DNA from 4 places in the Paracerasibacillus soli genome. Region 2 is predicted to be linked to each of the others. Evidence: predicted binding sites of a transcription regulator. Region 2 holds the regulator's gene; each other region holds the start of a gene.
The links. Region 2 encodes Rex, which represses fermentation and respiration genes when NADH is low (regulators of the CRP and FNR family bind a similar motif). Its sites were predicted from a motif close to TTGTGAAATATTTCACAA; they were not measured.

Region 1 (8,267 bases), on a different contig from region 2:
TTTCATTTCAAAACTCGTAGGATTTAGACGCATTTTGGTTAATATGGATATGATGTCTATCCCAGTACATCCTGCTACAGCATTTAGCAATAATTCCGTCGGTCTGGCACCTGTATTTTCTCCCCCCACTTTTTCCGACGCATCCATTTTTATATCATGTCCTGATGGTGTCATGCTTGAAAAAGCCATTTTTTTATTCCATTTTACTGTTAGTTCCATTTTTGTTGCACTCCTTCCTCATCGTTATCAACATAGTATTAAATTACCACTTAAAATGACAATTAAACAAAATCACACTAGGAATAAATAGGAAAAGGGGGTCTGACCCCCTTAAATGAGAGAGCCAGCCCCTTATGTTCACTTTCATTACTTTAGTTGTTTTTATTTACATATTGGCGTTTATTTTCAGTCACTCCAGCAAGGCAAATTATTGCTGGATCCTGATTAATATCTAATTCCACTGTTGATCCATCAGTTGGGAGTGTTTGTTGGAATACTTCTTCATATTCCGCAATTGATAACTCTTTACGATTAGCTAATAGTTTTTCATGCTTGTCCCTTTGTACATGTTGCTCAAAGTTTGGTTGCAATACCCCTGCAAAGAACTCCCCTACTGCACCAGAACCATAACTATATAGTCCAATTTTTGTACCTGCCTGTAAATTTTGGGCTTGTTCTAAAAATGAAAGGAGACTTAAATAAAGTGATCCCGTATAAATATTTCCGACATTTCGATTGTATGTCGTACTAATTTGATAATGGTTTAACAAACGCTCTTGCACGGCTTCCGATGTTTCATCTAAAACAGTGCGTAATGCTTTAAGGCCCATTTTCGTATAAGGAAGGTGGAAACAAATTGCTTCAAAATCTTCTAATGTTGCCCCCGTCTGTTCCTTATACTGACCCCAAACTTGATTAAAAAATGCAATATATTGTTCATTAGAAAATTTACCATCAACAAATGCAGTATCAGAGTATACTGGACGCCAAAAATCCATAATATCATTTGTAAAATATGCACTTTCACTTTCTAATTCCATAATGCTCGGATTGGCGCTAATGACTATTGCAACAGCACCTGCACCTTGTGTAGCTTCTCCACCAGTATTTAAACCATAGCGTGCAATATCTGATGCTAAAACGAGCGCTTTTTTTTCAGGATGAAGTGCAATATGTCCTTTTGCTAATTGCATCGCTGCTGTTGTACTGTAACAAGCCTGTTTCATTTCGATGCTACGCGCATGTGGATTGATTCCTAGTAAATGATGCACATAAACTGCGGCAGATTTAGAATGATCAATGCCTGATTCAGTTCCAAAAATAACGAGATCAATCTGGTTTCTATCTTCTTCATCCAAAATTTCTAGCGCTGCATTAGCTGCCAACGTGACGGAATCCTGTGTTAACGGAGGTACAGCCATTTGGCTTTGACCAATCCCGATTGTAAACTTTTCAGGTTCAACATGACGGGCAACTGCTAATTTATTCATATCTACATATAAATGTGGGGTATAAAACCCAATTTTATCAATACCAATTTTCACGATGATTTGCTCCTTTTTTAAAAAATCCTATTACTTTCTTCATATGTTTGCTAAATTGTGAGTCCATTCACATAAATACTACTTCACTATACCATATTTAGCAATGATATTTCTAAAAATATAACGTTTCAATGATTGAAAAGCCTCTGCGTTCTCTATAAACATTTTCTCATTTATAAAGAGAAAAACATAATAATAGGGCTGGAATATATCCAGCCCGTAAATTTAACTATAAATGAAAAATACATTCATACTTATTCTTTTTCAGACATAACAGTATTATCCTGTTTTCTCCACAGTTTTCCAGGCCAAAATGCATATTTTCCAAGAACTGTTGTAATTGCTGGCACAAATAACGGCCTAATAATAAAGGTATCTAATAAAATCCCGATAGCTGTAATTGTACCAAACTGAACCAACACTTGCATCGGTAATACTGCTAATACAGCGAATGTCCCTGCCAAAATAAGACCTGCTGAGGAAATGACATACCCAGTTTCTCCTACACCTTCTGAAATTGCTTGTTTATGTGGTAACGTTTTTCTTTTTCGCCATATACTCGACATCATAAAGATATTGTAATCACTACCAAGTGCTACTAAGAAAACAAAGGAATAAAGTGGGATTAAACCTTGCATGGCTGGTTCACCTAAAATGTAATGTATAACAATCCACCCAATTCCTAGTGCTGATAGGAATGAAAATACAACAGTTGTTAACATATAAAGCATGGCTGGAAGGGAACGGAAATATAGTACCAATAATAACGCCATGATGCCTAACACAACTGGCATAATGATGTTTTGATCCCGATTGGTTGTTTTTTGAGTATCATAAAGTGTCGCTGTTTCTCCTCCAATCCAAACCTCACCTTTAGAAATATCTGCTTCTTTCATCGAATCTTTCGCTAACGATTTAATCGCAGGCACATGGTCCACCGCTTCTTGTGAATACGGGTCAATTGCTAAAGTTACTTCATAGGATAAAATGTTCTCATTACTTTCCCCTATCTTGCCATCACTTACTGCACTAACATAAGGTAATGCGGCTAATTTTTCTTTTAAATCAACATCCGACTTGCCAACAGTTTCTAAAATTACATACATAGGAGCTACTTCTCCCGCAGCATAATGTTCTGAAATCAAAGTATATCCTTCTCGTGAAGGCATATCTTCTGGAAATGAATCAAGCAAACCATACGTGTATTCTATTTTTGGTACAAATAAGGCTAATCCGCCCAATAGAATCATACAAACAACAATAATCGGGATTGGCTTTTTCGTTACAAGTTCGCCCGTCATCGTACGTAAGCGACTTTTCCCTTTTGAATCGCGTAGCTTTTTCCCTTTCTTTTTCTCAAGCTCTCTTCTCATTTCTTCTGTCCGAGGGATAAATGGATAAAAAGCGACTCTACCAAACAACGCCAATAATGCTGGGAGAATTGTCATCAATGCAATCGCCATAACAAAAATAGCTAAACTAAATGGTACTGCAAAACGGTGATAAGATGCATAATGTGCTAGTGACAACGTGAATAGCCCGAGTACAGTTGTCATTGCACTCATCATAATAGCTCCCCCGGTTTTACTCATTGCCCTGCGAAGCGCGGTATATTGATTCTCAACCAATAATAATTCGTCACGGTACCTTGAAATTAAAAACAAACAATAATCCGTTCCAGCTCCAAATAATAAGACGGTCATTATCGAAACAGCTTGAGCATCAACTTCTATCCAGCCTTTGCTTGCCATCAGTCCCAACAATGGATTAATTAACCCATAAGCAAAAGCTACAGCTATTAACGGAATAAAAGCCAATATTGGCGAACGATATAAAGCAATTAATAAAACCAACACAATAACAACGGTTGCAATTAACAACTTAACATCCGCTTGACTAAATAAACTTACTGCATCTATTTGAATGGACACTGGACCGGTATATTGTACCTGTAGTTCAGATTGGTCCGAAATCCCATCCACCATTTTATTTAAATTACTTACAGCATCTTTTAACTGATCTGTTTCTGCCCGTTTACTAAAAAATATCGGAGTTACAATTGCTTCACCATCTTCTGACGATGCGGCAGCTAATGCCTGAGCTGGCATTTGATCAAAAGGTGGAATTTCTGATTGATAAGCTAACGGTTTTTCTCCCAGTACTTTATATAATGATTGTATTGTTTCAAAATCCGCCTCTTGTAAGCCACCATCTCGTTGCCAAACGACTAATAAAGGTACTCCAGCATGATTAGGAAATTGTTCGTTCATTATTTTATTTGCTTCAATGGACATCACATCATCTGGCAAAAGATTATTTGAACCAACTACCTCTTTATTTACAGACGGCCAAGAAATTGAAAAAATAGCAATAATCACAACCCAAATAATACTTATAAACCATCTACTTTTTGAATTAGCCACGATTTGGCCCCATTTATTTAAAAAACTTTGCATGATTTCACTTACCTCCTCTTTTTCTACAAACACCCTTGATTTAGTATGTAACAAGTTGTTGATTATACCCCTTCCAAACCCCGTGCATGGAGATATGGTTTCTTGTAAACTTCGCTAGTAAATTTCAATACAATTAATTATATATACTGGTTAGTTAATTTTCAATCATTATTTCGTAATTATTAAATTTCCTATGGTATAATGATGTATTATACCAACATATTGGGGGGATACAGATGGCTAGTTATAAAAAGTCCCTAGGCCGACCTCGTGCAAATGATTTAAAAAAACCTACTGAGCAAACAATTTTAGAAGCTGCTACTTCTCTGTTTTTAAATCAAGGTTATCAAGAAGTATCAATAGATGAAGTTGCTAGCAAAGCGCACGTTACGAAAGCTACTGTTTACTATTATTATGCTAGTAAAGCAGATTTATTTACAGAATCAATGGTACAAATGATGTATCGTATACAAAAACAAATCGACACAGTTTTAAATAGGGATGAACCATTACAAGTCCGCTTAAAAGAAATTACAAAAGCACATTTACAAGCTACAGTTCATATCGATATGAATGGTTTTATGCGTGAAACAAGGAGTGCTTTAACAAAAGAACAAATACAAAGCATACAGCAAGCCGAGGAAAATATGTATTCTTCTATTGAGATAGCGATTCAAAACGCAATACAAAAAAATGAAATACCACATCATATTCACCCAAAATTTGTAGCACATACTTATATTGCCCTTTTACAAGTAGGTAATTATCGCAATGCTAATAATGAACCAATATTTTCATCTGTAGATAAAATGGTCGATCAGATTTTACAATTTTTTTGGAATGGGCTTGATCATAAGTAATCTTTTTAGCTGTTCGACTAACTATTTTGCAGAATTTATTCCTACTTCATACCATTTAAAAAAGGCTGCTCATTTAAATAGGAGACAGCCGCTGTTTTTCCTTATTTACTTGTCTTTCTTTTTACAGTTTGTATCGTATGGAAAAACACTTTTTTCCTTTACAACCGTTTAAACAATATATTGTTTTCTAAGTGAATATGTTCAAACGTATTTGACTCCATTTCAGCTAGACGTGCATATGTGACACGATAAGTTCCACATGCAGTTACAGGTGGTTCGAAACCGCTTGTGACTTGCCGTATTTTTTTTAATAAATCTCCGGCAAATTCATGTTCAGCTTCTAAACCACCATTTGCTATTCTAATTCTTTCCAAAAGTTCTTCACTCGGTTTCACTGCATATTCTTTTATTAATGGAAAAACTTCCTCTTCTTCTTTTATCGTATGTTCTGCCATTTCCTGGCTAAATTCATCATAAAGGCGATGTAATTCTCTCAAATGGGGTTGATTACTTCCATGGGCATGAAATACCCTCGTAACAAACTTACTTAATGCGGGTAATTCTTTCTTCAAATAACCATGATGATGATCCACAATATAATCAACCAAATTGGAAATAGATACAGAATCCCAATCCTTCGCTTGATGACCATTCTCCAGCCATTTTTCATAGCGTGTATTTAATTCAAATAATATTGTATCGCCTGCAACTTGATGTTCTTTAAATTGATCTCTTAATATTTTGTCACCGCCACAACAAAAGTCAATGTGGTTTTCCTTAAACAAATCACTCGCATACGGGAAAACCTTTACTATCTCAGCTGGTGTATGTTCTGCAGTAAATGAACGCATATATATAGCCTCCTTATTGTATGTATATATATGATAGTCATTTATTGCATCCATTGCAGTGACCCACATCACTTTAATGAAATCTATCCGCTATACTTGGCTTGTCTATTTTCAAATTCTTTCATCAAATGAATGAGGTAATTCGTGACTTCGTACAACAATCACGAATTGCAACCTTAATAAAGAGGCGGGGACATAAGCGTCTGACACTTTGGTTTTGTCCTAGCCTTTTTGTCATTCTATTATTTATCAATTAGCGCTTGTACGACTTCTTCTGCCAAAAGATGTCTTCGTAAGTCTTGTTCATAGTCCGTTACGTTCATTGTGTTACTTTTTACCTTTTCTAAAAATCTTGCAATGATGGCATGAAAACCTCGCTTATGTAATGTTGGTTCCCAGTCATTACTGCCTAACTGAACGACATCTTTATTTTGATGACTACTCACTTCATTTACATTTTGAACCGTACGTGTTTCGTTGGAACTGAACACTTTCACATGTTCTTCTGTCGTCCCCGAATCTCGATTCATGATTCCGATTCCAGTACCTTCATTTGCTTCAAGCTGTAAGACAACATGATGGAGGCCCTGTTCGTCTTGTTTGCCACGAACATGCATTTGTTCAATGGAATACGGAAATAAATATAGTAACGTATCAATAACGTGAATAAAGTCATCAAATATAAAGGTCCGGATATCATTGACATGATGTGCACGATTTTTTTGAACGATAACCATATTAGGATTCGGTAAATCTGCTAATTTCTCATAAGGTGGTGCATACCGACGGTTGAATCCAACCATTAATAGTAATCCCTTTTGCTGCGCCTTTTCTATAAGTCGCTTCGATGATTCTCCATCATATGTGATTGGCTTATCTACATACACATGAATATCGTGGTCTAATAATGTATCAATAATTTGCTCATGAGATTCAGTCGATGAGTGGACAAAAGCAGCTTTTATCCCACTTGCAAGCCATTGCTCCATATCATCATACGAATGTTGCAGGCGATATTTTTCAGTAACCTCTTGTAAAGTAGCTTTATTTCTAGTACAAATATGTAATTCAATCCCACTTAATTGTGTTAATACTGGTAAATATGCTTTCTTAGCAATATCTCCAATTCCAATCATTCCTATTTTCATGACATTACCTCTCCATTTAGATTTTCTATTTATTAAAAGACATGGTTTTTTTTAAAAACATGTCTAAACCAATCATATTCTATGTAGTCATTCTTCATAACTATTATCAGATATCATTCACAATTACTAATCTATCATCATTTCTTTAAAAGGATCTTCCGCAAATGCAAACATACTCTTTATTTGCGACATCGTATTTCTACCGGTAGACAGTTCAGGTAAATGCGCTTTAGAGAAAAACTGTACATCATTTGTTTCCATACCGATTGTTGCTTCTCCACCAACAATTTCGCACTGAATAAACAACTTATAATAATGGTGTAACTGTGGCGTATGTGCATGAATATTCATATCTAATAGCGCTAACGGCCTCACAGCTTTCACTTGAAATCCTGACTCTTCTTCGACCTCTTTGATAGCATTCTCTAACGGAGATAAACCTACTTCACAAAAACCTCCAGGTAATGCCCATTTCTCATCATTTCTTTCTTTTACTAATAAGATTTCTCCATTTTGAAAAACAACACCTCTTACATCAACTTTTGGTGTTGGATATCCTGATTCTTGTAGAAAGATATTCTGAATTTGTTCGAACTCCAGTTCCGTATATGTTGCGATTATATCAGCACTAATCTCTCTAAGTTCTTCATATCGCTCTATATCAAACGGATCCTTTGAAAAAGTTAAACCAGCTTGTGATAATGCTTGTATTCTTCTCGCCCACTCCAGCCATTTTAGATTCATCAGACTACCTCCAAAAACTGTCTTAAACTTATTCAGAATCTTTATATAGTGTAGCATATACATCGTTCCATTTCATAGCAACCTATTGTTTTAACCTATCAGACTGATAGGATATTTTGTATTGTTTTGTAGCGCTACACAGCTTATGGTATAGATAAGTCAAGTTTAAGGAGGGAATAAAAATGAAAAAGGCAATTTTTTATCATGCAGGCTGTCCTGTCTGTGTTGACGCTGAACAATTGATACTAACATATTTAGATAAGTCAAAGATTGATGTAGAAGTCGTACATTTTGGCAATGATGCTTCTCGAATAGAAGAAGCTGAATCTTTCGGCGTCAAATCTGTACCTGCTTTATTAATTGATAAACAAGTTTATCATATTAATTTTGGAGCAAGCATGGAAGATGTAAAAAATGGTTAGTTCATATACAAACAAGGGGCCGTATTATTTTGCCTCTTGTTTGTATATATTTAAAGACTTACTTATATCTACAAGCTGATTTATAAATATTTGCGTTGCTGTACACATGTATTTATCTTTTCTGTACAAAAGTCCAATTTGTCTCATTGGTGTTGGGTTGACAAGTTTTACCGTTACAATCTTATCATTATTAATAAAATCTAAATATGGTACAGGTAAAATTGTCGCACCAATTCCTTCTG
Region 2 (8,267 bases):
GGAGGCACGAACAATATTTCGCTGAATAAAATCCTCCATTTTTTTTATTTCAGTTTGTTGCTTTTCGTATTCCTTTAATTCTTGTTCATATTCTTGAGCACGTAATTCAAGGTATTTTGAATACGTACCATAGTATTTTTTAATCGTGTGTCGAGAAATTTCATACACGATGTTTACAGTTTTATCTAAGAAATAGCGATCGTGGGAAACAATAACGACTGCGCCAGGATAATTTGTTAGGTAACCTTCCAACCATGCCAATGTTTCAATGTCTAAATGGTTTGTCGGTTCATCTAAAATTAATAATTGTGGTTTGGAGAGTAAAAGTTTCCCTAATGCTAGTCGCGTTTTTTGACCACCACTTAACTCCGTGATAGATGTGTCATCTTCATAATCTTGAAAGTGTAGCCCGTTTAATACGCTGCGGATTTCGGCTTCATATGTGTAGCCACCATTTTCATCATATGTATGTTGCAATTGATCATATGAGGCTAATAGTTTTTCATATTCTCCTTGTGATAAGTGATGTGCGTCGGCCATTTTTTGCTCAACAGCACGCAACTCTTTTTCTTGCGCAATTAAAGGTTCAAATACGTCAATCATTTCATTCCAAATTGTCTTTTCCGATTCAAGTTCCGTGTGTTGCGATAAATAACCAATTGTTAATTGTTTTGTTTGGAATATATCCCCAACATCGTAAGTTTCTTGATGAGCCATTATTTTTAATAATGTAGATTTCCCAGCACCGTTACGACCAACAATCGCAATACGATCACGGTCTTTAATTTCTAATTTTATATTATTTAAAATTTCTTCAGCACCAAAGGATTTTGAAATCCCTGTTAGTTGCATCAGTATCATGATATTTCACCTCAAAAAAGCATCATTATTTATAAGGAAGTTTAAAGGGCTCAAAAATATGATACCCGGTCCTTATTTATCACAGACTATATGGTTATCACTTCAAGCGTGGAAGTGTCAATTAACAGAAAGTCAAAAGCCCGATTCGTTCGGGCCTAAAAGACGTAGGTTACAATGGTATTGCAACAGGAAGTTGCGAACGTAGCCTTTGTTCCCATAAGTAGGGAAAGTGCGGTTATCTATCTTTTTAAACACGCCCGATAATCATATATATATCATTATAATGGTAGTTGTCGTTAAAGTGTAGCTAAATTAAGTATTCCACGCAATACATTTGTGAATATAATCACGATTTTATACCATTTTTCTGTAAAAATTGGTATAGTAGAAGAAAAGGTTCATTATCTTAGGGGTGAGAGAATGACTGATTTTACACATTTTAACAAAGAAGGTCGGGCACATATGGTTGATATTAGTGAAAAGTCCGAATCGGAAAGAATTGCTGTGGCGCGCTCAAGTATTTTTGTAGCAAAAGAAATATATGAGAAGATTATTAATCTTTCAGTTGAAAAAGGGGATGTGCTTGCTGTTGCACAAATTGCAGGCATCATGGCGGCAAAAAATACTTCGCAGATTATTCCAATGTGTCATCCTTTGCAATTAAAAGGAATAAACATTACATTTGATTGGAAACTAGATGAAGCAACATATGAATTAGAGATAATATCTACAGTTAAAACAAAAGGGCAAACAGGTGTAGAGATGGAAGCGTTAACGGCAGCATCAGCAGCTGCCTTGACAATATATGATATGTGTAAGGCAATTGATAAAGGAATGACGATTGGTCAAACTTATTTAATAGAAAAAACAGGTGGAAAATCTGGGGATTACAAACGTTCGTAACGAAGAAATAAACAAAGTCAGCTAGCAGCTAGGAGGAATAATAATGGAACAAAGTAAAATTCCACAAGCAACAGCAAAGAGATTACCGTTATATTACCGATTTTTAAATAATTTACAGCACCAGGGGAAAAATCGCGTTTCCTCAAAAGAGTTGAGTGAAGCAGTTAAAGTTGATTCAGCGACAATACGACGAGATTTTTCCTACTTTGGGGCTTTAGGTAAAAAAGGTTATGGATATAATGTAGAGTATTTGCTTGGGTTTTTTCGTAAAACATTAGATCAGGATGAATTAACCGAGGTTGCGTTAGTTGGAGTAGGTAATTTAGGAACTGCTTTTTTAAAATATAACTTCTTAAAAAATAATAATACGAAAATCGTAATGGCTTTTGATGCAGACGAAAGTAAAGTAGGAATGGATTTCGGTGGAATTCCTGTTTACCATATAGATGAACTAGCGGAACACGTTGGTAATGTGAAAGTGGCTATCTTAACGATTCCAGCGACGGAGGCTGACAATATTGCTGAGAAGTTAGTTGAACATGGCATTGAAGGGATTTTAAACTTCACACCAGCTCGTATTACGGTGCCTGATCATATTCGGGTACATCATATTGATCTCGCAGTTGAATTGCAAGCACTTGTTTATTTTCTAAAACATTACCCATTAAAAAAAGATGATTAAATAGACATGGCTGGGACAAAACCAAAGTGTCAGACCCCTCCCTCAACTACTACACGCAGTATGAAACACGGAACTTTTTACTAGTTATAGTATTTGAACGAGGATGTCAGACTGTCCCAGCCTCATTATCTTTTTTTTGAAGTTTTAAAATGTAGCATCATCAATCTAATTGCTAAACCAAAATCCAGTGTAGCAATGGCTGCAATTAATAGGGTTGTAATATTCCACACGGTATCTTCTACACTTTGTATTGCAATGAATAGGAAAAAGGTTCCCATGAGAAAGTATACTATTCCTTTTGTAAGTAAAGAATTTCGCATTGTTTTTTATCCTCCAAATAGGTGTAAAATTACTTGTGTCTTTTGTTGTATATCTTCTGGGAGATTAAAGTTAAAATATAAGGCGATTGCATTCATTAACATATGTACAGCAATAGGTACAAGTATCCGTTTTGTTTTTACATATAAAAAGGCAAATACAAGTCCCATGGAACTATAGACGAGAATATGCTCTGGCTCTCCATGAATGAAACCGAACGCTAAGGCCGATAAAATTGCGGCAACAAAAAAGTTTGTTCTCTTATAAAGTGTACCGAAAATGATTTTTCTAAAAATAATCTCCTCTAAAATAGGTGCAATCAATGTTGTGATAATGATAAAGGCAGGAAATAACTTTGCAATTTCTGTAATAAAGCGTGTGTTTTCTGATTGTGTTTCGACATTGAATACATATAATTCGATTGCGCCAGCTATACCTTGTCCTAAGAAGGCCATAAATACACCAACGATAATCCACATTATGGTAGATTCCGCGCCAGTTGCGTTTTCATCTACACCCGCCTTCATATCGGGTTTCATCAAGAATAAAACGGCGATTAAACAAGCAATGAAAGCAAATATAGAATAGTATACTACGATTGTTGCATTTTCAAATGGAAGCCATTTAAGTAAGGGTGGGACGACGATTAAATTTGAATACTGCATAATGAAGTAGGCGATGATGACCCACCAATAACGTTTAGCCAATGAGAAAAACTCCTTCTTGATTTAATTTTATCTTCAATACTTTGTATGAAAACATGTATGAAGTATTTTAACATAATTAACGGTACATATCGTATATTATAACTCATTCAAAATGTATGAAGGCTTTTTAAAAAAATGTACAGGATCAAACTATCTTGTATGTATTTGCTAATTCCCTTATTCACAGTAATGCCTCGGTACAAAACTTCGCATATCTTAGGGTGCTGCCTCAGCATGGGTATAGTGAGAATAGTTGAAATTAAAAATCACATCGTACATAGGAAAACATTAAATGTGACAAGCAATTGACATTTTTACATAAAAAAGAAGTACAATACTTGCATTTTTTTTATAAATTAATTAATATATTAATTGGTGTTAGCACTCGCAATAGAAGAGTGCTAATAAAAATATGAGGAAAAGGATTAAGGAGGTTGTCTACATGATTAAACCACTAGGAGATCGCGTTGTCATTGAACTTGTAGAACTTGAAGAAACAACAGCAAGCGGTATTGTATTACCAGATTCAGCTAAAGAAAAGCCACAAGAAGGAAAAGTTGTTGCTGTTGGATCAGGCCGTGTGACGGATAGCGGTGAAAAAGTAGCACTTGACGTGAAAGAAGGAGATCGTATTATTTTCTCCAAATATGCTGGAACTGAAGTGAAATATCAAGGCACTGAATACTTAATTCTTCGTGAAGACGATATTTTAGCTATTGTAGACTAATTTTTTAATATGTATTCAAAAACGGATGTAAATAGAACGTTTTGAATATCTACTTAAAGAATATGATTATGTTGTACTGAAAATAAGGAGGTCATTCACATGGCAAAGGAAATTAAATTTTCAGAAGGCGCACGTCGTTCATTAATGCGCGGTGTAGATAAATTAGCAGATGCTGTAAAAGTAACGTTAGGACCAAAAGGGCGTAACGTTGTTTTAGATAAAAAGTTTGGTTCACCTTTAATCACAAACGATGGTGTAACAATTGCAAAGGAAATTGAATTTGAAGATCGCTTTGAAAATATGGGAGCACAATTAGTATCTGAAGTTGCATCAAAGACTAATGATGTTGCTGGTGATGGTACGACAACTGCAACTGTGTTAGCACAAGCACTTATTCACGAAGGTTTGAAAAACGTTACAGCTGGCGCAAACCCTGTAGGCGTACGTCGTGGTATTGAAAAAGCTGTTGATTCAGCTGTTCAAGGCTTACGTGACATTTCAAAACAAATTGAAGGAAAAGAATCAATTGCACAGGTTGCAACAGTATCTTCTGATGATGCTGAAGTAGGTAACTTAATCGCTGAAGCAATGGAACGTGTTGGTAACGACGGTGTAATTACAATCGAAGAGTCAAAAGGATTCACAACAGAATTAGAAGTTGTAGAAGGAATGCAATTTGACCGCGGTTATGCTTCACCATATATGGTAACTGACCAAGATAAAATGGAAGCTATTTTAGAAGATCCATATATTTTAATTACAGATAAGAAAATTAGTAATATCCAAGAAGTATTACCTGTACTTGAACAAGTAGTGCAACAAGGTAAGCCACTTCTTCTAATTGCAGAAGATGTTGAAGGTGAAGCGTTAGCTACATTGGTAGTAAACAAACTTCGCGGTACATTTAATGCAGTAGCAGTAAAAGCACCTGGATTTGGTGATCGTCGTAAAGCAATGCTTGAAGACATCGGTATTTTAACAGGTGGAGAAGTAATTACTGAAGAATTAGGTTTAGATCTTAAAGGTGCTACAATTGAACAACTAGGCCGCGCTTCTAAAGTTGTTGTTACAAAAGAACATACAACTATTGTAGAAGGTGCTGGTAACCCTGAAGCTATTACTTCACGTGTAGCACAGATCCGTGCACAAGCAGAAGAAACAACTTCAGACTTTGATAAGGAAAAATTACAAGAGCGCTTGGCTAAACTAGCTGGTGGCGTTGCAGTAATTAAAGTTGGAGCAGCTACTGAAACAGAGTTAAAAGAGCGTAAACTACGTATTGAAGATGCGCTAAACGCAACTCGTGCAGCAGTAGAAGAAGGTATCGTTTCTGGTGGAGGTACAGCTTTAGTAAACGTATTTAGCAATGTAGCAAAACTAGAAGAAACACTTGAAGGTGACGAAGCAACTGGTGCAAGAATTGTCCTACGTGCACTAGAAGAGCCAGTACGTCAAATCGCGTTTAACGCAGGTTTAGAAGGATCTGTTATCGTGGATCACTTGAAGAAAGAAGACGTAGGTGTCGGCTTTAACGCTGCTACTGGCGAATGGGTAAACATGATTGATACTGGAATTGTAGACCCTACAAAAGTAACACGTTCCGCTCTACAAAACGCAGCATCTGTAGCGGCTATGTTTTTAACTACAGAAGCAGTTGTTGCAGACATCCCTGAAGAAGAACCAGCAGGAATGCCTGATATGGGTGGCATGGGCGGCATGCCGGGAATGATGTAATTCCAACCTAATAAATGTTGATATGACGGAGTTTGCTGAGTGCAAACTCCGTCTTTTTTGTAAAAATGTTACGGAAATGTCACGCATTATGCAAAAACAATCATAAACTGTTTGCTGTGAGAGTAGTCAATGAAAATTAAAAATCTATCTATATCGGCTCTTGTTCTCAATTTAACAGAACGAAGGCCGTTTTTTTTTACGTGCTATCTATTCTTAGACCTTTTGTCATGGTTGAATATCAGACAAAAGCATTATTTTACTTCACACATATTGTTTTGAAAATTTCGTATGATAATATAGTAGACAATTGTGATGATAGAAAGGCTGGGAAGTATGTGGCTACGAATGAATCAGAGGATGGTAGACAACGTAATCGACGGGTGGAAATAATATTACAGTATGAAGCGCCAGATAATGAATAAATTATCAATCATGTGAATTTCCCAAAAAATAATTTATTTATCATCAAGCAAACTAAACAGGTTAACTCATAGCGTAGGGGTAACATAATTTTCTAGGTAGTTGTAATCATTTTTCTGAAATAGTCTCCTCATTATATGAATATTACGTATAATAAGGAAGAGAAATGCTTTGGAATGATCTTGCTTCATTTCATATTAAACAAGAACAGGGGGGATAACGTAATGGCAAAGGACTATAAGGATTTGTTAGAAGAGGAAAGAGAAGATTTTGTGAAGGTTGATTATGTAAGAAAAGAGGGGGAACCAACTGCAGCCTTTAAAGGGGCATCTTGGGCAGCTTTAATGATAGGTGTTGCAGCTTATCTAATTGGGCTGTTCAACGCAACAATGGAGCTAAATGAAAAAGGGTACTATTTTGCAATTTTAGTATTCGGGCTTTATGCTGCAGTATCTTTACAAAAAGCAGTAAGAGATAAAGATGAAGGAATACCGGTAACGAATATTTACTTTGGTATTAGTTGGCTTGCACTTATTATATCTGTAGTACTTATTGGCATTGGCTTATACAATGCGGGAAGTATTCTTTTAAGTGAAAAGGGATTCTATGGTATGGCATTTGTTTTGAGTTTATTTGCAGCAGTGACTGTTCAGAAGAATATTAGAGATACAGAACGGGCGAGAGAAAGAGATTGAGTTTATTATCCGCAATGGAAGATGAATGAAATTATTAGTCTATTATGTTTGAAAAGAATAAAAGCCATTGTCCTAGAACGTCATAGTGAATAGGGCGATGGCTTTATTACTTCGCGGATCTCCTATTAAATGCTATCAGGCATAATGAATATGATGGGGGAATAAAATGCTAAAATTGAATTGTTTACATACCCCGTATCATTTCACGTGGCATAACTTCCAATATCCTCCTACTTATTTAAATTCACTACAAACAAATCTATATATCTAGGTAAGATAAATAGGGAATTCATGATTAGGTGCCCACTTTCCTTGGGAGAGGACAACTATTCGTACATTCTGACGCAGTTGCTTTTCCTTCGTATCATGGGGATGACTATCTAATTTTATTTATTAGTACAAATAGCCAAAGAAAAATAATCAGTTAGTAACTTGAAAGAAATAGGATGAAATGGGTATATCCTCATATTTTGTACCTTCCAAAAATGAACATTTAGACTCTTTTGTTTTATAACATTCTATATTATCATAACATTATAATGTTATATAGATAGAATGTTAGGGGGTGAGTGCTTAGTTAAAAGGGCGGGAACGTCTTAAAATATTAATGGGAGAAAGGTGATTGTTTTGGTTATGTCTAAAGTAAAAATAAATCCATTATACTTAGTTTTAGGTACCTTCATAATGATAGCGCTTACCTTGTCTTTTAATACGAATAAGGTTTCAGCGCATGGTTATGTAGATAATCCAAAAAGCAGGGCTGTTTTATGTGCTGAAGGTGTGAATAAAGATTGTGGCGGAGTGGTCTACGAACCACAAAGTATCGAAGGTCCTGGTAACTATCCAGAAGCTGGAGTTCCAGATGGTAAAATTGCTAGTGGTGGTGGCGTGTTTCCTGAATTAGATGAACAAGGAGAAAACCGCTGGGCAAAAGTGGGAATGTCAAGTGGTGCTTACACGTTCCATTGGACATTAACAGCAGCACACGCTACGAGCAATTGGGATTATTATATAACGAAAGAAGGATGGGATCCTAACACGCCATTGAAACGATCTGATTTTGAGCTATTCTGCTCTATCGACGATGGTGGAAAACGACCTGATTTTTCTGTTAGCCATGACTGTGTTATTCCAGAACGTTCTGGATACCATGTTATTTTAGCCTATTGGGAAGTTGCAGATACAGCTAATGCATTTTATCAAGTAATTGATGCAAACTT
Region 3 (8,267 bases), on a different contig from region 2:
GTGTGCAAACATTACAACTAAAACTAAAGAAATTATCTTATTATGATGATGATCTTGACGGGGATTTTGGTATATTAACAGAACATTCGGTAAAACAGTTTCAAAAAGATCATCAAATAGATGTGTCTGGGCAAGCAGATGCACAAACTATTTTTTCCTTAATTGATGCTGAAAGAAAGAGAAATGTAAAGAAAATAGAACAATTGACAGGAAGCGTAACACCCGGTACTCATAGCAAAGAGGTAAAAATTGTTCAAGAGGCATTACAATATTTCGGTTATTATGAAGGTGAAATTGACGGCATATATGGTCCATTGACAGAAAAAGCATTAGCCATTGCCGAAGAAGAGCATCAAATTGAACTAAAGTTTGAAGTGACGAAAACATCGCTAGAAACGATGTATGAAAATGATGAAAAAGAACAAGAAAAGCAAGCCAAACAAATCATTACAAAAACAAAAGATAAGAAGCAAGCCGAACCCAAAAATGTAAAAGTTAAGTCATCCAATCCTGCCGGTCTTACGCAAGTTGCTCACTCGTTAGTTGGTATTCCTTATGTTTGGGGTGGAACAACAGAACAAGGATTTGACTGCAGTGGTTTTATTCAATATGTCTTTGCATCACAAAATGTGCAGCTACCAAGAACAGTGAGTGATATGTGGAATTTTACAACGCCTGTTTCAACACCGTCCGTCGGCGATATTATTTTCTTTCAAACGTATAAACCTGGTCCGTCTCATGCTGGTATTTATATGGGGGATGGTAAGTTTATTCATGCTGGAGAATCCCGTGGCGTTGAAGTGAGCGAACTTGAAAATAGTTATTGGAAACAGCGATACTTAGGTGCTAAACGTGTAAATTAACAAACTAAAATCAGAAGTGTGTTGTCGTCGCTTCTGATTTTATTTGTTATAACAGTCATATTCTACTTTATTTGGTAAATACTAGACATATCTATCAAAAAGGAGCATGAGATATGTCTGGACTCGTATTAAAATTAATTGTTACACCAATCGGTATTTTAGTATCTTCTTGGATTTTCCCAAATGTATATTTCTCTCGGTGGTATCAGCCTATACTGTTAGGTATAGTCGCGGCCATTATAGGATATATGTTGGAAATCGTCATGTTACGTAAAGATACAAATATATTAAGTACTTTATTAGATTTTCTTGTAACCGCAGCAATTGTTTACTTTGGTGCAATTATATTCTTAGGTACTTCAGTGACATTTTGGGGTGCTGTTTTAACAGGAATCGTAATTGCTATTGCTGAATATTTCCAACATGCATGGCTATTACGTAGTGGGCGTGTGCGGAATGATTCTTTTGCTAACAGATAGTATACTGTTAAATACAGTTCAATCAAAGCAAACAAGTACGTTATGGCTACTTGCTTGCTTTGATTTCTTATTCTGAAAAATTCCATTCACTTAGGAATTGTTTCAGATAATTTTCCATAAATGCATGACGTTGTTCTGCAATACCGCGGGCACTTCTAGTGTGCATGACATCACGCAACTTTAATAATTTGTCCGAAAAATGCCTAAGTGATGAATTGTTTGTTTCATTGCTATCATATAGTCGTTGACCTTTTGCTCCACCATATGCAAAAGTTCGAGCAATACCAATGGCCCCTATTGCATCTAAACGGTCAGCATCTTGAACGATTTTTCCTTCCAATGTATCTGGTATCCTTTTTCCTTTCGTAAAAGACACGCTATCTATTATTGAAAGGATTGTATTTATTTCAATAGATGTAAACGAAAGTGTACGTAAAAATTGTTGTAGTTCTTCTTTTACCACATCAGGTTGATCAAACAGCTTATGATCCCCTACATCATGTAACCATGCAGCAACCTCACATAAGTATGAATCTGCGCCTTCTTTCTCCGCAATATAGACTGCTAGTTGCGCTACTCGTTGCATATGTTCAACATCATGTCCAGTCGTATCGTGTAGAAATAAATCCTTTACATATGTCTTGATTTCCTGTATTTGCCTGATTGCATCCATCAAAATAACCCTACGATTTTACCATTTTCTTTCACGTCCATATTTAAAGCTGCTGGTTTTTTAGGGAGACCTGGCATTGTCATAACGTCACCAGTTAACACAACAATAAAACCTGCGCCGATAGAAGGACGTAATTCACGAATAGATATAATGAAATCTTGTGGGCGACCAACCATTTTGGGATCATCCGACAAAGAATATTGTGTTTTCGCCATACATACTGGAAGATTCCCCCAACCTTGTGTTTCATAAAAGGCGATTTGTTGTTTAGCTTGATTTGTTAGAGAGATATCCTTTGCTCCATATACAGTTTGGGCGATTTTTCTAATCTTTGTTTCTAATGAATCATCAAGTTCGTAAAGATGTTTAAATGATTGGTTACCGGCACTTGCCTTCTCCACTACTTTTTCAGCTAAATTAATCCCCCCTTCTCCACCTTTTGCCCAAACATCTGTTAAAGCTACGTCGATATGACGACTTTCACACCATTTTTCAATATATGCGGTTTCACTTGGTGTGTCTGTTGGGAATTTATTAATAGCGACAACAAAAGGTAACCCAAATGTTTCTATTGTTTCAATATGTTTTGCTAAATTTTCCATGCCCTCAGCTAATGCTGCAACATTTTCATTCGTTAAATCACCTTTGGAAACCCCACCATGCATCTTCAATGCGCGGACAGTTGCAACAATTACAACTGCATCGGGTTTAAAATTACCAGCACGTGACTTAATATTCAAGAATTTTTCCGCGCCTAAGTCTGCGCCAAATCCCGCCTCAGTGATAACATAATCTCCAAGTTTTGCGGCGGTTTTGGTTGCCATAATACTATTACAACCATGTGCAATATTAGCAAAAGGTCCACCGTGAATTATCGCAGGAGTGTTTTCAATTGTCTGCACTAAATTTGGTTTAATTGCATCTTTTAATAGAACTGTTAATGCTCCTTCTGCTTCAAGATCCTTTACGGTTATAGGTGTTTCATCGTATGTGTAACCAATAACAATGCGAGCGATTTTCTCTTTTAAATCTTGTAGATCATTTGCCAAACAAAGAATGGCCATAATTTCTGAGGCAACTGTAATATTAAAACCATCTTCTCGTGGCACACCTCTTTTCGGCCCACCAAGACCTACAACGACTTGTCTTAACGCTCGATCATTCATATCCATTACTCGTTTCCATACAATCCTGCGTGGATCAATGTGTAATGCATTTCCTTGTTGGATATGATTATCAATTAATGCGGCTAATGCATTGTTAGCAGTTGTAATGGCGTGCAAATCACCGGTAAAGTGTAAATTAATATCTTCCATTGGTAATACTTGAGAATATCCACCACCCGCTGCCCCACCTTTAATTCCCATAACTGGTCCTAATGAAGGTTCCCGTAGCGCAATGACTGTCTTTTTGCCGATTTTATTCATTGCTTGGCCTAAGCCAACTGTAACAGTAGACTTTCCTTCACCCGCAGGAGTTGGATTGATAGAAGTTACTAGAATAATCTTTCCGTCTTTATGATGATGAAGTTTACTTAAGAGTTTATCTGATAACTTTGCTTTTGTATGTCCATATGGTTCCCAATCCTCTTCTGACAACCCTAAACTCCCTGCAATTTCATGAATCGGCTTTAAAGATGCTTCTTGTGCAATTTCAATATCTGTTTTCAAATTAGCCTACTCCCTTTCTACAGTGATGTGCTTTATCTTTCTTTCTATTCATATTGTAACAAAATTTGCAATATATCTCTCCATAAAACGCTTACAATTTCCAAGGCGATTAGCAAAATAATAGGCCAATGCCTTGACCCACAAGACAAAATGCGCTATATTTAACACAAGCAAAGAGGCATGTTGCACATGAAATATAAATAACATAAACAAAGATATCGTTATTACTTTTCATACAATTTGCTTACTTTGTAATTCACACACGTTTTACGTGCAAGGAAGCTTTTAGGAGGAATTATTCACATGGAAAACGGAGTAGTAAAATGGTTTAACGCAGAAAAAGGTTATGGTTTTATTCAAGCTGAAGAGGGTAATGACGTATTCGTACATTATTCAGCAATTCAAGGTGAAGGTTTTAAAACACTTGAAGAAGGCGAAGAAGTTACATTCGAAATTGTTGAAGGCGAACGTGGACCTCAAGCAGCAAACGTTACAAAAAAGTAAGCCTTTTATAAAATGCTTAAGCGGTAATCACTTGATTACCGCTTTTTCTGTCTTCTTAACTTTAGTATTATCTGAAGTTACAATCAGCTACATTTTCGTTACTGTAGCTAATGCTTTTTCTTCCTTTGGTATTCTAACTTTTAATAGTAATAAATGTAACAAAGGAAAAAGTACAGCGGTAAAATATGCCCCAAATAAAAGTGGTATGATAAATAATTCTATACCTACGATAATATAATTTGGATGTTTTACATATTTATAGGGGCCCTTTTTGATAAGTGCAACTCTAGGCAATACAATAATTTTTGTATTCCAGAACTTTCCTAAAGTTGTGATGCACCACACTCTCGCTAATTGGGTCATAACAAATATCAAAAGTAATAGGTAATTTAACATGACGGAACGCTGAAACACGTAAACCTCTCCGACAATAAAGATGAAAAATAATGTATGGAGGATAATAAACCACTTGTAATGATTTTCCCCCTTTATAATCCCTCCCCTTGCCATCATCCATTTTTCATTTCGTTTGGCAATCACTAATTCAACGAGTCTTTGACCTATGATAAATAATATGAATAGCCAGATCCATGTTTTCATTTATTCCACTCCAATAATAATAATTCAGAACTAAATCCAGGCCCTAATGCACATAGTATACTTTTATCATTCTGAATGGACTGTTCCTTCATCTATTTTTTTAATACGTAAAATACCGTTGCGGAGGACATATTACCATGCTGTCGAAGTACCTCATATGAAAATTTTAGTTTATCCATAGAAAGTTGCATAGATTGGCACATTGCTTCCAATACTTTCTTTCCTCCAGGGTGTGCAATATAGGAATCAATTTCATCACTCGTAATATCTAGTTTTTGTAGAGTATCTTTCACATGTTCTTTCCAAATTGTATCAACGAGATGTGGGATACTCTTTGAAAATATTACCTCTAATCCCTGATCTGTTACATTCCACCCCATCACATCTTCACTATCTTTCTCTGTGAATGAATTTGTATATGTAATCTTCGGTTTCTTTATTTTTACATTCTTTTGATACGGCGATGCATCTCCTACAAGTAATGTTGCTGCGATTCCATCTGCAAATAGTGCTGTTCCTACTACATTGCTTTTACTCATGTCATCCTTTTGAAAAGTTAAACTACATAATTCACAACAAATTACTAATGCAGTTTGTTTTGGATTTGCCTTTAACCAGTCATATGCACGTGAAAGTCCCATAGCTCCTCCAGCACACCCTAGCCCCCATAAAGGCATTCGTATAACGTCAGATCGGAATGGGAGCTTATTCATTATTCTGGCGTCAATACTAGGAGTTGCTATGCCAGTACTAGAAACAAATACAATTAAATCAACTGCTTCAAATGGCACTTTTTCATGTAGAAAATGATCGTTTGAAAGACATTGTTGAACCGCCTTAACAGAATAATCAATTGCGTTTTGAACATATAATGCATTTTTCTCTTCAAAAGAATGGTGTGTTAAAAACCAATCCTCATCCACAACAAATTGCCTATTTTCAATAGCTGCATTGTCAAAGACAGGTAGCAATCTATTTATTCTTCTAGCGTGATCTTGGAAAAGAGTACGTACAAGATTTTTAACCGTTTGTTGAGAGATATTAAAATCTGGGATTGCTAAACCAACCGAACAAATGTATGTCATCTTAGTCACCTTTTTTATTACTATTTTGTCACTATTTTCAAAGATTATTACTCATTCCGTCATATTTATGACACATACTTTATTAACGAAAAGGTTTATAAAACTATCGCAATCGCTGTTATATCAAGTGTTTGAACAAATTGTGAAGCTTTCAATATCATGTTAAATTCCGTTTGTAATTTTTGTATGATGGAAATGAGTCAAATAAACAAAAAGGAGAAGATGAAAGATGGCGACCAAAATCAACAAGCAAAAGCACGTTGAAAATGAAACATCCAACTTAAAAGGCACACTTATTTCAGTTATGGTTCTTGGTATGATTATTCTTATTTCGTGGTTCGGGGTTTTTGCACTATTTCTTTCAAGATAAAAATAGGGGGAGTGAACTTTCATGCACTTACATAAATATGAAAAAATTTGGTTAACTTTTGGAATCGGTTCACTAGTTGTCTTTCTACTTATTTTAGGATACGGGGCATTTTGGAAAGGGACACATCCACAAAGTCACGGTGTAACAATTGATCCAAATAATATTCAAGCGTATGAGGATTTTAAACCAGAAAATCTAGGATTAACAAAAGTTGACGACAATCAATATGTTGTAAATTTAATCGCCTCAGCATTTAATTATGATTTTGGAAAAGATGACGATGGTGCTCCAGTCAAACATATTCGAATCCCTGCTGGTTCAAACGTTTTATTCCAAGTTACGACACCTGATGTGGTACACGGTTTTAACGTTGCGGGAACGAATGTAAACATGATGGTTGAGCCTGGTTATATCTCGCAATTAGAAACAGTATTAAAAAAACCAGGTATATATACAATCGTATGTAATGAATATTGTGGTGTAGGTCACCATATGATGTACGCTACTTTGGAGGTGTATGAATAATGGGTTTGAAGCAAACAGAAGCAGTAACTAGTATTGGAACATATCCGATTTCAAAAAAAGATGCAAAACTTTATATGTCTTTTATGTATGTAGCGTTTATTTCATTGTTTATCGGTGGATTAATGGGGTTATTACAAACGTTAGTCCGTTCAGGTAAATTAACATTACCGGCAGGAATTGGTTATTACCAAATTCTAACGGTTCATGGTGTTATTTTGGGACTAGTCCTTACGACGTTTTTTATTATCGGTTTCCAGTTTTCATTTATTTCAAAGTCGGTAGGAATATCTAATAAACAAAGAAAGTACGCTTGGCTAAGTTTTTGGGTTATGCTCATCGGTACTATCATGACGGCTACAACAATTCTTTTAGGGAAAGCAAGTGTACTTTATACATTTTACACACCTTTGAAAGCACATCCAGTTTTTTATATCGGTCTTGCACTGGTTATTGTAGGAAGTTGGATCGCAGGTTTTGTAAATTGGCACCAGCTCTATAGTTGGAAAAAGCAACATCCTGGTGAAAAGTCGCCTCTACCGGCTTTTATGGTCACAATCAATATGATCATGTGGTTTATAGCTTCACTTGGTGTTGCAGTATCGGTATTATTTCTAATATTACCTTGGTCACTAGGTTATACAGCAACAGTAAACGTACTTTTAACTAGAACATTATTTTGGTATTTTGGTCACCCACTTGTTTACTTTTGGTTACTACCTGCTTATATGGCTTGGTACACAATTATCCCGAAAATTATTGGCGGGAAAATATTTAGTGACTCATTAGCAAGAATGTCCTTTATCTTACTATTATTTTTCTCTATTCCAGTTGGTTTCCACCATCAGTTAACGGAACCAGGAATAGAACCGATGTGGAAATTTATCCAAGTTACATTGACGATGATGGTTGTTATTCCAACATTAATGACTGCTTTCTCGTTATTTGCAACATTTGAAATTACAGGTCGTAAAAAAGGTTATACAAGTTTATTTGGTTGGTTTAAAAAATTACCTTGGAAAGATGTGCGTTTCTTAGCACCATTTATCGGGATGTTATTCTTTATTCCTGGTGGAGCAGGTGGAATTATAAACGCTTCACACCAGCTAAATTCTGTTATTCACAATACGATATGGGTAACCGGTCACTTTCATTTAACAGTAGCGGCATCCGTGTTATTAACATTCTTTGGAATTAGTTATTGGTTGCTACCGCACTTAACAGGAAGAAAATTGACACCACAAATAAATAAATTAGGTATCATCCAAACATATATTTGGACAATCGGTATGACAATCATGTCAACAGCAATGCATATTCAAGGATTATTAGGAGGACCTAGACGTTCGAATTTCTCCGAATATGGTGGCACAGACCAGGCTCATGAATGGATCTGGTACCAGTTAGCACAAGCAGTTGGGGGAACGATTTTATTTATCGGGATAATTTTGATGGTTTATATTTTCATCAAATTGACATTCTTAGCTCCCAAAGGGATTGA
Region 4 (8,267 bases), on a different contig from region 2:
GGTGCACTTACGTATGGAGCAATCTTTCTTGGACAATAATCGTCTACAGCCTTTATTGTAGGTCAACTGGCGCTGAACCCCATTTCAATCATGCAAGGATTTAAAAAGTAGGAATCAATAGGAGTAAAAATTTAATTCATGCAACTAACAATGAGCGGAGGTACCTAAATCCCTACTCATTGTTAGTTGCAGTTTATAAACATTCACGCAGTTTTATTTTTAATTCTGTTCCAAAGTCAATGGATGATTCATTTACATCTTAGCTTTTGTTTTACCTTCAGCCAAGATAATATGTTCGTAATGAATGACTTTCAAGTTTGTTCCGCAATCACTAACTGCACTTTAGCACGCTATTGTTAACTGAACTTCTAAAACTTACTTACTCAATTGTGAATCCCGTAATCCATTTCGTATAACTTCTGGTAACGGGCGTTCGTTTCGAGTAACTTTGCATGTGATCCATCCATCGCTATATTTCCGTCTTGTAGGAAAATGACACGATCCATCTTTTCAACACTTGCCAAGTGGTGTGTAACCCAAATGACAGTTTTATCTTTCGTTGCGTGCAGCATGGTTTCGATTAAATCATGTTCAGTTTTTGGATCTAATCCTATCGTAGCTTCATCGACTAAAATGATGGGTGTTTTTTGTAATAGAACCCGTGCAAAGGCGATACGCTGACGTTCACCACCTGAAAAGCGACTTCCCATTTCACGAGTAGGTGTGGCGAGTCCTTGAGGCAATGAAGAAACAAGACTTGTTAATTGTGCCTGCTCTATCACATCCCAAACTTCTTCGTCCGTTGCGTCTGGTTTTCCAATTCGAATATTATTCCCAATCGTCGTATCAAATAAATGAGGCTTTTGATTAAAGACACTGATGTAAGTAGACAAAAATTCAGGACTAGCCTTTTTTTCATTTATCGTGATGACACCTTTGTCTGGTAAAATCATGCCTGTTAATAATTTGAGTAACGTAGATTTACCTGTTCCGCTTTTACCTAAAATTGCTAACTTTTCTCCAGCTGGTATTGCTAGTGTGAAGTCCTGTAATACAGTTTTATCTGTATGCGGATAATGGTAGTGTACATGATCTATTTTTATATTTACTTTATTCGTCTCTACAAAGGTATTTTCTAGCTTCTTGTTATTTATTTTTTGTGCATCAAGAGGTGTACGATCCATTAAAAATTCACCATCTTGAATCTGATTAATTCGTTTAATCGAATCGACATATAATGGGTAATGTTCAACTGCATCGGAAATCGGAACAAGTGCATCGGTAATATTTAAAATCATCAGTGTAAAGGCTGCAATCATAGTTGGGGCAAAAACGCCTTCCCCGACTTGGATACTTGACCATATTAAAACGCTCATCATGACGATGCCAATTACGAGTTGAATTATGGCACTACGAATGTGATGGCGATTTTGTAATTTGCGCTCATATCCTTGTAAAGCTGCATTTGTTTCACGAAAGTCTTCTAAAAAGGTAGCTGTTCGTCCACTCGCTTGCCAATCCGTTATACCGAATATTGCATCTGTTAATTGCTCATATAAACGGTTTTTCACTTTCTTTTGGCTAATATGATAACGGCGCAACCAAAATAATGATAAGAAGGGTGAAAGAAAAACAATTACCCCTAACACAAGGGCCATCATGATAGCAAAAGTCATATCAAATAGACCAATGACTGCGATGAAAACAGTGTACATGATTACACTGAAGATGCTAGGTAGAATGGTTCGTAAAAATAAATCTTGTAATCGTTCGATATCATCAGAAAGTACACTTAAGAGGTCACCTGTTTGATAACGGGATTGAAGAAATAATGCTTGCGGTTCTACCATTTTATACAATTTTGTACGCATCATCGCTAAAATACGTAATACGAGATCATGACTCACAAGTTTCTCTAAATAAGGAAACAATGCCTGCCCAATACTAAAAGCCCTTACTGCAACAATTGGAATGTAAACGAGCATGACATTTTCAGGACGCAGTGAGGATTTAGAAATTAAATAACCAGATGTAAATAAAAGCAAAGCACCAGATGCAATTCCTAAAAGTCCGAAAAGTAGCGTTAGGAACCATTGCAACTTGAATTGTTTCATATATGGCGTGATCCAATTTTTCATCATCCATCACATCCTTTCGACATGTTCGTTTAAAATGAATTTGTAGTACACACCTTTTTTGGCCATTAAGTCATGGTGCGTACCTTGTGCAGCAACATGGCCATGATCGAGCATTAGAATATGATCCATATCTTTCATCCAGTGTGTGCGGTGTGTTGCCAAAAAGACTAATTTATCTTTGAAAATTTCAAGCATTACTTGTTTGATTTCATATTCAGTTTCAATATCTAAATGAGCAGTTGGTTCGTCTAGTAGCAAGATAGGTTTGTTACTTAATAAGACGCGTGCCATGGCGATACGCTGTTCTTGACCACCACTTAATGTACGCCCACCTTCGCCAATAGGCTCATGTATTCCGTTTGGTAAAGAAGCGACAAAATCAGTAAGCCCAATTTTTTTTACAACATCGTTTACAATATCATCCGTAGCATCGGGCATGTAAAAACGAATATTATTAGCGAGTGAAGTTGGGAAAATATATGGATGCTGTGGGATATAACCAATATTTTCTAGCCAACTTTCATTTTTTAGTGATGCCAAAGTAATGACATTTTTATCATCAGTATGAATCTTCATTGTGCCCTGGTTTGGATGAAGGAATCCTGCTAAAACATGAATAAGTGTTGATTTACCTGCACCACTAGGTCCAACAATACCGATAATACGATTACCTGTTGTTGAGAACGTAATATTTTGCAATAATGTTTGTTCATCTATATGGACAGATATATTTTCAATTTGCAATGTTCGGTTAGAATTCCAATGAATTTGTACAGGATCTATTGGGTCATTATGATTTTCAATAATGATTTTTTCTATTTCTTCCATCGCGACTTGCCCATCTAATGTAGCATGAAAGTCTTTCCCGAGTTGGCGAATAGGTAAGAAATATTCTGGTGCTAAAATTAAAATTGTTAAGGCTGGTAGTAAATCGATATGACCGTCAATGAGGCGAAATCCAAGTCCTACAGCAACAAAGGCAATCGAAAGACTTGTAAAGAAATCAAGCGCAAATGACGATAAAAAAGCGACACGTAATGTCCGATTTGTAGCACGACGATATTGATCGCTAACCTTATCAATTTTTTTCTCATGTTGCTTACTTCGACCTAAATACGTTAATGATTCTAAACCTTTAAGAGAATCAACGAAATGGTTAGATAAAATTCGGTATGTTTCATATTGGCTATTTGCCATTTTTTGTGCTGCCATCCCGAGTAAAATCATAAAAACAACAATAATCGGTACGGTGACAACTAAAATAACGGCTGACACTTTATCAATCGTAAAAATATAGATGACGAGTAGTGTTGGGATAATTAACGTACGAATCATCCGTGGTACCGCAATGATGACATACTGTTTAAATTGGTCGATACCCTCTATTGCAAGTGTGACCAGGCGCCCTGTACCAAAGTTTTGCGTAAAGGAGCGACCTTGTTTAAAATATGTTTCCACTAGCACTTGCCGTTTTTCGTTACCAATTTTTTCAGCAAAGCTCTCAATCCATTTATCTTTTATTAAGGAAAACAAATGTCGTAATACAAATACGATAATGAAATAACAAATATCCGAAAGAACGGCTGTTATTGTTTCTCCTTGAAATAAAAAAGTAATTGCCCGAGCTAAAAAAACTGCTTGGGCAATGGTAGTGATTGTTTCTAATAATGTCAAACAAGCTAAACCAATATAAACAATGTTACTCCCTGGGAAGGATGGTAATTTTGGTCGATTATTCATTAGTATGTGAGATGATGGTCTTTCTTTTTAACACGGTTACGAAATACATAATAACTCCACCCTTGATAGCCCAGGACAAACGGTAACAATGTCAATGCTGCATAACTCATTACTTTTAATGTGTATGGTCCAGATGCGGCATTATAGATGGTTAAACTATACGCATCTGATAATGAACTAATCATCACTCTCGGGAACATGCCGATGAAAAGACTTGCACTTAAAAATAAGATTGTCAAAGTTGTCATCGTAAATGCCCAACCATCGGCTTTTTTCACATTTAGTATACTACCTGCTAATAATGCGAGCCATGTTAAAATAGGTAGCGCAATCCACATATTTCCATGATTTGTAAAAATATCTGTTTTGATTAAACCGATAATCGCAAATGCCAATACGGCAATTAACGTAACGGGTGCTAATCTTTTAGCAAGGACTCTGGCACGCTCTTGTAATTCTCCTTCTGTTTTTAATGTAATAAACTGGAGACCATGAACGATACAAACAAGTAAAAACATCACACCACCAAGTAATGCAAATGGATGAAGGAACTGTAAGAAGCCACCAACCATTTCTTTATCGGCGTTGATTGGCATTCCTGTCATAAAGTTGGCGATAACAACTCCCCATAAAACAGGGGGGAGAAGACTACCGATAAATAACGCCCAATCCCAAAGATTTCTCCATTTCGGATGATCCACTTTGCCGCGGAATTCAAAGGCCACTCCACGTAAAATAAGTGCAAGTAACATAAACACTAGTGGGATGTAAAAGCCACTAAACATGGTAGCGTACCAATGTGGAAATGCTGCAAACATCGCACCACCTGCAGTGATTAGCCATACTTCATTTGCATCCCACACAGGTCCAATTGTATTAATATAAACACGTTTTTCCTGGTCATTTTTACCTAGAAAGCGCGCGACCGTACCAACACCAAAATCAAATCCTTCTAGTATAAAAAAGCCCGCAAACAAAATAGCAATTAATAAAAACCATAACTCATGAAGGGACAACTTCGGTTACCTCCTTGTCAAACGGGTCAGTAGAGATTGTTTCCTTTTTATCTCCCTGATCGTTCTTTTTAATAAAACGAACAAATAAATAAATGGATACAGCTGCTAAAACGGCATAAATTAGTGTAAAGGAAATGAATGAAAATAGTACTTCATTTGCTGTAACAGAAGGTGATACTGCATCCTCTGTTTTCATTACACCAAATACAACCCACGGTTGCCGACCCATTTCTGTCATAATCCATCCTGCAGTATTGCCGATAAACGGTAGAGACATGCCCCAAAGCATTAATTTTAAATATTTTGGACTTGAGGCTAATTTATCTTTACGTGTTTGTATCCAACCATATAAAGAGAGAAGAACCATGAAAACTGCACTTAACACCATCGTGCGAAAACTCCAAAATGTTGTTTTAACAGGTGGAATATAGTCACCAGGGCCATATTTTGCAGTATATTCTTTCTGTAAATCGAGTAGGCCTTTTACTTGACCAGTGAATTTATTATATGAAAGAAAACTTAATGCATATGGTACATCTAAAGCAAATTTATTTTCTTGGTTTTCTGTGTCAATATGGGCAATGGCCGTAAATGGTGCTGGATCAGCTGTTTCCCATAGTGCTTCAGCTGCAGCAAGTTTCATTGGTTGTGTTTCAATTAAGTGTTGTGCTTCACGGTGTCCGGTAATAATTAGACATAAAGAAGACACTGCAGCAACAATGACGGCAATTTTAAATGACTTTTTAAATAACGTAATATCGTGCTTCTTCCCTATTTTCCAGGCGCTAATCCCAGCAACTAAAAATGCCCCTGTTGCAAGAGCTGCAACTAGAACGTGTGGGAATTGTACCCATAATTGCGGGTTTTTAATAATCGCAAAAAAGTCATTCATTTGAGCACGGCCATCTGCGGCAATTTCATAGCCAACAGGGGCTTGCATAAATGAGTTAGCGGATAATATCCAAAATGCTGATAACATCGTACCAATCGATACGAGCCAAATCGATATTAAGTGAACACGTTTAGATAAACGGTCCCAGCCGAATACCCAAAGTCCGATAAAAGTTGATTCCATAAAGAAAGCAAGTAAGCCTTCAATAGCAAGCGATGGTCCAAAGACATCCCCTACAAAACGGGAATAAGTTGACCAGTTCATACCGAATTGAAATTCTTGAAGAATACCAGTTACCACGCCAACTGCGAAGTTTATTAAGAACAGGTGTCCAAAGAATTTTGTCATGCGTTTATACATTTCATCGCCTTTTTTGACGTAAATTGTTTGCATGATTGCAATAATGAACGCTAAGCCAATGGAAACAGGAACAAAAAAGTAGTGAAAAATAGTTGTTGAAGCAAATTGCAATCTAGCTATCCAAAGTGGATCCATATCGTGACCTCTCCTTTTACAAAGGTTTATCCTTTAAGATTTATAATGAAACAAGTTATTTAAAAATAGCTCGTTTATATTGATAACATAAACACTATGCATATGTTGGAATGCCTAAAGATAAAGGTGAATTCCAAAATGTTATACTTAATTAATAATAATTCTTACTTAATATTATATACGACAATCTTGTTATGTTTTTCACAAAGTGTTACAAAAAGTTGAAGATTCCATGACGTATTATTGAACAGGCAAATAAATCGCGTCAAATCAACGATGACGCGACATGTGAAAATGTGAACAAAATGTTAAGTTTTTTTTGTGAGGATGGAAGAGGAGGGAGAAAGGCTACTTGAGGCAGGGTCTGACCCCTGCCTCTGTCATACTAAAACTAACAACCTAAAATTTGCATTGCATTTTGTACACGTTCTTCTGTAGGTGGTTCTATACCCTGAAGTGGGTATGCATAACCCAATGCTTCCCACTTATATACACCGAGTTTGTGGTAAGGGAGAACTTCCACTTTTTCCACGGCATCTAATGTTTTGATAAATGTAGAAAGGTTTTCTAAATCTGCATCATTATCAGAACCACCAGGAACAAGTACGTGGCGAATCCACATTGGCACTTTTTTGTCAGATAAATAACGAGCAAACTCTAAAATATGATCATTGCGCATACCAGTTAATACTTTGTGCTTCGCGGAATCTATTTGTTTTAAATCTAATAAAACTAAATCAGTTAGTGTAAGTAGTTCATCCAAGTTATTTAAAAATGTAGGAGAGTGGGAGAAACATCCTCCAGCTGTGTCAATCGCCGTATGAACACCAAGCTTTTTTAGTTCCTTAAATAGAGCAATTAGAAACTTAATTTGTAAGAGCGGTTCTCCGCCACTAACGGTTACCCCGCCATTTGTTGCTTTGAAAAAGGGGAGGTATGATTTAATATCTGAAACTATTTCTTCAACTGTCATTTGTTTTCCATCGCCCATTTTCCATGTATCTGGGTTATGACAAAATTGACAACGTAGGGGGCAACCTTGTAAAAACACAATATAGCGAATACCAGGACCGTCTAATGTACCACATGTTTCGATTGAATGAACGCGACCAATCATTGTAATACCTCCTCGAATTTCAAAGTTACTTTGGTTAGGGTGTTTTATTTACTTGAGTATCGTGATAAAAAAATTCTTTCGTATACTATTCATTAAATGAATAATAAAACCAAACTGTCTCGTAACGTGCTAGGTTGTTTTCCGCTACGGACCGTTGCTTTCCGCGGGCAACGCTTCAACTTCCGACGTACAGGAAGTACTAGTGCAGGTGTTGCAACAGGACGTTGCGAAATTAACCTGCCTTGCCCCAACATTGGGGTATGCCGACGTTGGCCGCAAAGGCCGTATTTAGTCGGCCCTCCTTAAATTTATTCCTGTGGGATTTTCAGCTGTTGCTTTTCCCGCAGGACAAGGAAATCTACGATAGCAAAACATCGCACGATAAAATGCGGTCTTTGCATTTTTGAGGAGTCAACGGTCCTCCGCTCCAAACAACCGCCGTGATTATGCGAGTCAATCTTTGTAAGTCTTATTACGAAAAACTACACTACGGGGAATAGATTTTCAGCTCTTAACTATGCCATTCAATAAACTAGTAAAAAATCAGCTCTGGATAAAGATACCTACACCAGCGGAGGAAAAACACGGAGACTCGAAAAAGATAAAACGTCTTTTCCTCGTACGATGTCATGCTGCCGAAGCATTCCTTGTCCTGCGGGAGGTCGGCTAAGATCGGTCACGTCCTGTGACCAATGCCGACACTAGAACGTCGTGTTCTTCGCTCGGCCTAGGTGAGACCCCGCAGTGCGTCATAGGGATGGAAGGCTAAGAACGCGACGTCCTGTCGCTACGCCTTCATGACCAACGTCCTGTTGGCCCGAGGCTCATCAGCCGCCCGCGGAAAGCGCAGTGTTTTTCCGGAGCGATAT

Region 1: a site for Rex is predicted at 1,600-1,617, ahead of ACFFIS_RS08480 (hydroxymethylglutaryl-CoA synthase). Genes of this name have one in related genera too.
Region 3: a site for Rex is predicted at 6,015-6,032, ahead of ACFFIS_RS02465 (cytochrome c oxidase subunit 2A). Genes of this name have one in related genera too.
Region 4: a site for Rex is predicted at 6,471-6,488, ahead of ACFFIS_RS17280 (cytochrome ubiquinol oxidase subunit I). Genes of this name have one in related genera too.

What each region holds. Positions count from the first base shown of each region.
Region 1 covers NZ_JBHLWL010000022.1:365,851-374,117, reverse strand. Annotated here, with positions in the region: gene ACFFIS_RS08485 (OsmC family protein) at 1-219, opposite strand, end outside; gene ACFFIS_RS08480 (hydroxymethylglutaryl-CoA synthase) at 372-1,544, opposite strand; gene ACFFIS_RS08475 (MMPL family transporter) at 1,799-4,000, opposite strand; gene ACFFIS_RS08470 (TetR/AcrR family transcriptional regulator) at 4,237-4,860, shown strand; gene ric (iron-sulfur cluster repair di-iron protein) at 5,019-5,711, opposite strand; gene ACFFIS_RS08460 (Gfo/Idh/MocA family protein) at 5,954-6,859, opposite strand; gene ACFFIS_RS08455 (NUDIX hydrolase) at 6,986-7,603, opposite strand; gene ACFFIS_RS08450 (thioredoxin family protein) at 7,786-8,025, shown strand; gene ACFFIS_RS08445 (LysR family transcriptional regulator) at 8,050-8,267, opposite strand, start outside.
Region 2 covers NZ_JBHLWL010000062.1:121,635-129,901, reverse strand. Annotated here, with positions in the region: gene ACFFIS_RS16090 (ABC-F family ATP-binding cassette domain-containing protein) at 1-861, opposite strand, end outside; gene moaC (cyclic pyranopterin monophosphate synthase MoaC) at 1,282-1,764, shown strand; gene ACFFIS_RS16080 (redox-sensing transcriptional repressor Rex) at 1,808-2,446, shown strand; gene ACFFIS_RS16075 (YdiK family protein) at 2,572-2,766, opposite strand; gene ACFFIS_RS16070 (CPBP family intramembrane glutamic endopeptidase) at 2,773-3,471, opposite strand; gene groES (co-chaperone GroES) at 3,884-4,198, shown strand; gene groL (chaperonin GroEL) at 4,298-5,932, shown strand; gene ACFFIS_RS16055 (hypothetical protein) at 6,160-6,354, shown strand; gene yiaA (inner membrane protein YiaA) at 6,577-7,047, shown strand; gene ACFFIS_RS16045 (lytic polysaccharide monooxygenase) at 7,681-8,267, shown strand, end outside.
Region 3 covers NZ_JBHLWL010000008.1:84,319-92,585, forward strand. Annotated here, with positions in the region: gene ACFFIS_RS02430 (C40 family peptidase) at 1-863, shown strand, start outside; gene ACFFIS_RS02435 (DUF2512 family protein) at 977-1,342, shown strand; gene ACFFIS_RS02440 (HD domain-containing protein) at 1,410-2,015, opposite strand; gene ACFFIS_RS02445 (formate--tetrahydrofolate ligase) at 2,015-3,685, opposite strand; gene ACFFIS_RS02450 (cold-shock protein) at 3,989-4,189, shown strand; gene ACFFIS_RS02455 (isoprenylcysteine carboxyl methyltransferase family protein) at 4,277-4,789, opposite strand; gene ACFFIS_RS02460 (type III polyketide synthase) at 4,882-5,874, opposite strand; gene ACFFIS_RS02465 (cytochrome c oxidase subunit 2A) at 6,104-6,244, shown strand; gene ACFFIS_RS02470 (cytochrome c oxidase subunit II) at 6,266-6,769, shown strand; gene ACFFIS_RS02475 (b(o/a)3-type cytochrome-c oxidase subunit 1) at 6,769-8,267, shown strand, end outside.
Region 4 covers NZ_JBHLWL010000067.1:91,040-99,306, reverse strand. Annotated here, with positions in the region: gene ACFFIS_RS17300 (chromate transporter) at 1-39, shown strand, start outside; gene cydC (thiol reductant ABC exporter subunit CydC) at 384-2,138, opposite strand; gene cydD (thiol reductant ABC exporter subunit CydD) at 2,145-3,878, opposite strand; gene cydB (cytochrome d ubiquinol oxidase subunit II) at 3,878-4,894, opposite strand; gene ACFFIS_RS17280 (cytochrome ubiquinol oxidase subunit I) at 4,881-6,281, opposite strand; gene pflA (pyruvate formate-lyase-activating protein) at 6,673-7,398, opposite strand.